2 regions of the Flavobacterium calami genome follow, and region 1 is predicted to be linked to the other one. Evidence: riboswitches for the same ligand, from Rfam matches in the RefSeq annotation. Region 1 holds a riboswitch; the other holds the start of a gene.
The links. A riboswitch is a leader RNA that binds a small molecule or an ion and turns the genes downstream of it on or off. The one in region 1 is predicted to bind cobalamin.
Positions count from the first base shown of each region.

Region 2: linked by a shared signal. The riboswitch ahead of AAEO57_RS15645 (NAD-dependent epimerase/dehydratase family protein) and the one ahead of AAEO57_RS13870 (TonB-dependent receptor plug domain-containing protein) in region 1 are both predicted to bind cobalamin.

Region 1 is NZ_JBBYHS010000014.1:36,257-39,676, forward strand. It holds gene cobT (nicotinate-nucleotide--dimethylbenzimidazole phosphoribosyltransferase) at 1-266, shown strand, start outside; gene AAEO57_RS13860 (adenosylcobinamide-GDP ribazoletransferase) at 322-1,107, shown strand; gene cobC (alpha-ribazole phosphatase) at 1,092-1,628, shown strand; cobalamin riboswitch at 1,685-1,916, shown strand; gene AAEO57_RS13870 (TonB-dependent receptor plug domain-containing protein) at 1,944-3,420, shown strand, end outside.
Region 2 is NZ_JBBYHS010000016.1:114,858-118,277, reverse strand. It holds gene AAEO57_RS15660 (mechanosensitive ion channel family protein) at 1-253, shown strand, start outside; gene AAEO57_RS15655 (hypothetical protein) at 399-782, shown strand; gene AAEO57_RS15650 (Lrp/AsnC family transcriptional regulator) at 860-1,321, opposite strand; cobalamin riboswitch at 1,495-1,676, shown strand; gene AAEO57_RS15645 (NAD-dependent epimerase/dehydratase family protein) at 1,845-2,858, shown strand; gene AAEO57_RS15640 (cobalamin-independent methionine synthase II family protein) at 2,889-3,420, shown strand, end outside.

The DNA.
Region 1 (3,420 bases):
TTGATGGCTTTATTTGCAGCGTTGCCTTTTTGATTGCTTCAAAAATAAATCCTGCTATTATTCACAATGCTGTTTTCTGCCACTGCTCAGCTGAAAAAGCGCATCAAAAATTATTGAATTATCTGCAGGCAAAACCAATTTTAAATTTAGATTTGCGCCTTGGCGAAGGAACAGGCTGTGCAATTGCTTTTCCAATTTTAAAATCTGCTGAAGCTTTTTTAAACGAAATGGCCAGTTTTGAGAGTGCAGGAGTTAGCAGGAAATGACGAAATTGCAATGTCAATATCAATTGCAAATTTCAATTTTAAAAATATTCAATAAATGAAAAAAGAACTACATATATTTTTTACATGTCTAATGTTTTACACACGGATTCCCTGTCCGAAAAACATTAACCACGATCCAGAATACTTAAACAAAGCCACACGTTATTTCCCTTTAATTGGATGGATTGTAGGAAGCATTTCATTTCTTGCTTTCTATATTTCTTCTCTTTTTATCTCAACCGAAACGGCTGTAATTTTAGGAATCATAGCTTCAATATTAACAACAGGCGCTTTTCACGAAGATGGTTTTGCTGATGTGTGTGACGGTTTTGGAGGAGGCTGGACCAAAGAAAAAATACTGATGATTATGAAAGATAGTGCGATTGGTGCATATGGTGCGATTGGTTTGGTGCTGTTATTTTTATTAAAATTCAAATTGCTTTCAGAATCTATTTTGCTGTTGTTTAGTCACAATTATTTAATTCTTCTGCTGTTTATTTCTGCTCACTCCGTAAGTCGTCTCGGAGCTATTTCTATCATTTTTACTCATGAATATTCTCGCGATGATGCTTCGAGTAAAAGCAAACCCATTGCAAAAAATTACAGCTGGAAAGAAATTCTCGGTTCCTTTTTCTTCGGGCTGCTTCCTTTGTTGATACTTTCCTGCTTTCAATATCAAATCCTTTTAGTCCTAATTCCGGTTTTCGCAACCCGTTATTTTCTGGCTCGTTATTTTCAGAAATGGATTGGCGGTTATACCGGCGATTGTCTCGGTGCAACACAACAGGTTTGCGAAGTGGTTTATTATTTAAGCATTCTTTTGATATGGAAATTTATCTAATTCGTCATACCGAAACAATTTGCGAAAAGGGAATTTGTTACGGACAATCGGATGTCGATATTGCAGTACCTTTTGATAGTATTTTTGAAAATATTCTTTCTCAATTACCCTCGGAAGCTTTGATTTTTTCGAGCCCTTTAAAACGTTGTGTGATTCTGGCAAAATACATTCAGGAGAACATCAGCACGATTTCTTTTCAGGAAGATCATCGTTTAAAAGAAATGAATTTTGGCGACTGGGAATTAAAACCATGGAATGACATTCCGCCTGAGCAGCTCAATCCGTGGATGGAAGATTTTGTAAAAATCAAGGCTTCAAATGGGGAATCTTTCATTGAATTACACGAAAGAGTCGGTGATTTCTTAGCCGAAAAAAAGACAAAAAAAACAAACTCCCCCTTGGTTATTGTTACTCATGCCGGTGTTATAAGAAGCTTTTTATGCCATCACTCCGGGCTTCCATTAAAAGATGCTTTTCAGAACAAAGTTGACTTTGGAGAAGTTATCAAAATAGATTTTTAAAAACTTTTTTTATTAGAAAGTAAATACAAATTTGAATTTTACACTTATTTAACTTTATCTTTGCACCCAATTAAGGTTGTGTTTTTATTACAAAAACACATTAAAAGGGAATCAAGTCACTGATTTTAAATTATTTAAAATCGAAAATCTTGAGCTGTACCCGCAACTGTAAGCTTAGTTCTTTTTAAAGAATGCTTGTTGTTATCTACAAACCACTGTCATAATGTATGATGGGAAGGTAAACAGCAAGACGCAAGCCAGGAGACCTGCCTTATTAACAAATATCGAACTCTCGGGAAAAAGAGTGTAGAAATTATGACTTTAAAAATACGTTTTGCTTTTTGCTTTCTGCTTTTGTGCCAGATTATTTCGGCGCAGAATGACTCTGTTATGAAACTTAAAGAAGTTATTGTATCAGACATTAACCTCAACAAATACTCCAGCTCCCAGTCGGTTCTAAAACTCGGTGATTCAATCATCAATAAAAACAAAGCATTGCTAACCGATTTGCTAAACTTCAATTCCACACTTTACTTTAAAGAATATGGACGAGGAATGCTTTCTACGGTGTCTTTCAGAGGAACAACCTCATCCCAGACAGCCGTAATCTGGAACGGAATCAACATCAATTCACAAATGAACGGCAGCACTGATTTTAATACAATTTCAGGTTCAGATTATAATTCGGTAAGTGCAAAAGCCGGAGGAGGCAGCGTTATTTATGGCAGCGGTGCAATTGGCGGAACGGTACATTTAAACAACGATTTGGACTTTTATAATCGTTTTGAGAATAATTTAAAACTTGATTACGGAAGCTTTAATACAATTGGAGTTAATTACAAAACTAATATTTCCAACAAAAAATGGAGTGCGCAGATTGGTTTTTCCAACAACAGTTCTACAAACGATTATAAATATGTGAACAAATACACCTGGAAAGGCGAACAACGCTGGAACCGTAATGGTGAATACAATATTTTCACAATGAGTGCCAATTTAGGCTATAAACTAAATGCAAAAAACACTCTTAAACTGTACAGCCAAACCTCAAACACAGACAGAAATACTTCTTTAATCACAGAAACCGAAACTCCAAGTAAATATATCAATGGTTTTAACAGGAACTTATTAGAATACGATGGTAATTTCGGTAAACTCAATGCGAATTTCAAAACAGCATACATTTTTGAAAACTATCAGTACTATGCTGATAACTCTACCAATAATTATACATACGGAAAAACAGAAAGCTTAATTACAAAAGCTGGTTTGGGTTATACTCTTTTTAAATCAACCCAGATAAACGGGATTTTAGATTACAACAAAACTACAGGAACAGGCAGCGGTTTTGGAACCAATACCCGCGAAATCAGTTCTGCCTCTTTATTGGTAAAACAGGATATTTCTGCCAACTGGAAAAATGAATTTGGAGTTCGAAAAGAATTTACAGACAATTACAAATCGCCTGTTTTATTCTCTTTAGGTTCTTCTTATCAATTTGGCCAGTTGTACAATTTGAAGTTGAATATATCACGCAATTTCAGAATCCCAACCTTTAATGATTTGTATTGGGAAGTAGGCGGAAATCGTGATTTAAAACCCGAAAGCTCCTATCAGGCTGAAATCGGAAACGTATTTACATTTAACAATATTACACTTACCCAGACTTTCTATTACATTAAAATAAAAGACTTATTGCAATGGGTTCCGGGTAAAAACAGTATCTGGACTCCACAAAACACAGATAACGTAAACAGTTACGGAGCAGAAACCTTGCTGAGCTGGAAAAAGC
Region 2 (3,420 bases), on a different contig from region 1:
AGATCTATTGTTGCGAATGATGGATATAATAGAAAAAAGTGGTACTTCGCTGGCTTATCCGTCTCAGACTATTTATATGGCTCGTGATATTTCTTCTTCTGATGAAAAATCTGCAGAAGTTTCAGAAATCGTTAAGAAATGGAAAAATGAGAATCAATTGCAATTGCCTAATTTTGATCCCAAACGAATTGAGGAATTAAAGAATAGTATTCAATATCCTGATGAAGGGAGTTTTAGACCTTCTGAAGAATAAAGTCAGGAACTTGTAGATTTTTTCATTTTCTCATGTAAACTTTAATGGGTAGCATAAAGGCAGTTCAGAGAGCTTTCGGGATTGCATTGCATGATTATTTGATTGTTTAAAACTTCGCAGAGCGAGATTTTTAAAATAAATTAAGTTGGTAAAAAATAAAGGGAATATTTTTAAGTTACTAGTTTTAGCAGTTGTATGGTTGCAGTTGGTTTTTTGGGTTAACTATCTTTCAGGAAATGAATTTTTTTATAAAAGGGCACTTGAAAACAGGAAAGAAGAATCTTATTCAGGTATTGTGATTGAAAAATATATTGATTCATCTCAACATTGTACGCCAATGCTAAAATTTACACACAATGTAAGTGTTCCTTTAGAAAATAGTTTTTGGGATGAAGTAGAAGTTGGGGATTCAATAGTTAAAATTAAAGGTCAAATCTATGTTAATTTATATAAAGATAATCAGCTAAAACAAGTATTTAATTATAACATATATTTTCAAAATTTAAAGGAACGAAAATCAAGAAAATAAATTATTTTAATACATTAATAATAGACGGTACCTCTCGCTCACGCAAACATGAACACGCAGATGTGAAAGCACAATCCTCAAACACTAATATTATGCAAATTTTTAATCTCCGCCATAACAAAAGTGCTTTGTGTGCTGCCAATACTTTCAACAGAGCCTAATTTGTTAAAAACAAAATCCTGATAGTGTTTCATGTCCTTAGCGAATACCTTTAAGATAAAATCATAATCTCCCGAAATATTGTAGCATTCTACAACTTCATCAATTTTCATGATATCTTCTACAAAACGGTGGCCAATGGTACGGTCGTGTTGTTTGAGTTTGATATTGCAAAAAACAATAAACCCATGACTGAATTTTTCGTGGTCCAGTAACGCAATATACTTTTTGATATATCCGCTTGTTTCCAGTCTTTTTACACGCTGTAATACGGGTGTAGGTGATAGGTTTACCTGTGTCGCCAGCTCTTTTATGGTGTAACTGGAATTATTTCCGAGGATTTTTAAAAGGAGTAAATCGGTTTTATCAAGTTCTTCCATGGTATAAAAGTCTTTTTAAGTGTCAAAAATACATTTAAAAAAGTTAATAATACTGATTATAGGTTATTTAATAGCTAAATAATCCTATTTTAGGTTTATTAATAGATTATTGATGAATGTAAACTAATTTTGCAAAGAATATAAAACTATTGCAATAGTAGAAATTCTTTAACTATTTATCGATTGGATTAGGTTTTACTTAGCTGTGAATCAAAAGGGAATCGTGTGAAAATCACGAACTGTCGCGCAACTGTAAGTAACCCGAAGGTTTTTATCCAGGTGTTCCACTGCCAAAGCGGGAAGGACGATAAAAACTGTTACAAGTCAGGATACCTGCCTAATCTGTATTGACGATGCTTTCGCGATATGAAGCTTAGGTCAGATCAATGTCTGTAATGCAGATTCTAAAAACCGGTTAGGTTTGGTGTATCCGTATCTAAAGATATTTGTATTTCCCACCTTCTTCTTTTTGCTTAAACATGCCTAAATAGGAAATTGTTTAACCTAATACAGGAATAATTTTATGAAATTTTTAGTTACCGGAGGCACAGGATTTATTGGAGCACGTGTAGTAGTCAACCTGTGGGAACGCAAAATTCCCGTAGTAGTAGCCGATTTGAATCTGAATATAGAATGGACAAAACAAATAGCTCTTTTAAAACATCAAAAAGATTCAGCCAGACTTGCTGAAATGCAGGAGCAAATAGAGCAGACCACATTTATTAATCTTGATGTTTCCAATAAAGAACAGGTTAATAATGTGTTTCTTAAATTTTCAGATATCACACACGTAATTCATTTGGCGTATCTGATGAGTGCCGAAGTAGAAGCCGATCATCATCGCGGCGCTTCTGTAAACATGCTCGGAATGATTAATATGTTCGATATGGTGGTTGACCACAAGCTTTCCCGTCTGGTTTTTGCCAGTAGCGAAACCATATACGGAGCAAATCATAGTGCTTATGGCGACGAAAATTATGCGGTAAAAGAAAGTGATTACTGTTCGCTTGACGATCATTTTTATACCTATGGGGTAATGAAAATGCTCAACGAATTTACAGCTCAAAAATATATTAAAAACAAAGGAGCAAGCATTGCAGCCATGCGTCCGCCAATTGTATACGGTGACGGACGTATGAGAGGATCTGTTCTTTGGGCTTGCGAGTTTGCTACAAATCCTGCACTTGGAAAAAAAGCTAAACTGCCATTCTCAAAAGATTCTCGTGACTGTTGGATTTATGTAGATGATGTAGCCGAGCAGTTTGTTCGTCTGGCGCTGAAAGAAAAACTCAGTCATTTTGCCTATAACAACGGAGGACATTCTGTAACCGCGCAAGAACTGATGCAGACTGTTGAGCGTATCATTCCTAATGCAGAATACGAATTTGACGAAAGTGTATCCCGTACGGCTCTCATAGATCGTTGCGACAGTACACGTCTGGAACAGGAGATCGGTTTTGTCCCTCGTTCGCTGGAAGAAGGAGTGAGGTCTCAGATTGAAGAAGCCCGAAACAGGCAGCTACAGGTTAATTATTAAAAAAATTATATTTTCTAAATACTATATTATATGTCAGGATTTCGCAATACAGTAGTGGGTAGTTATCCCCGTCCGGAAAAATTGGAGGATACCATGAAACGTCCGGTAATGAATCAGCAGGAGGTAGACGATTACATCAACTGGGCTGCAAAAGACCAGGCCAGTCTTGGATTGGATACCATAACCGATGGAGAAGGCTACCGTGAAAATATGTACTATTTCTATCAAAAGCGAATTGACGGTATCACATTTGAGGATATGCCGAAGGTTACATTCGGTACAGCGGGTTTTGGAATTGAGTGTCCAAGGGTAATTGGCGAACTCAAAAATCCGCGTTTTGGTACAGCCCGTAACTGGAAAATAGCTCGTGATGCAGCCCCGGCAGATGTAGATGTGAAACTGACCGTAACAGGACCTCATGTATTATATCGCTTTAGTGTAAACGAACGTAAAGACCTTTATCCAGACGCGCAGGCCTTATGTCGTGCCTGGGCAAATGTTTTAAGAGAGGAAATAGTAGAAGCTATAAAACTGGGATGTGAACACGTACAATTTGACGAAC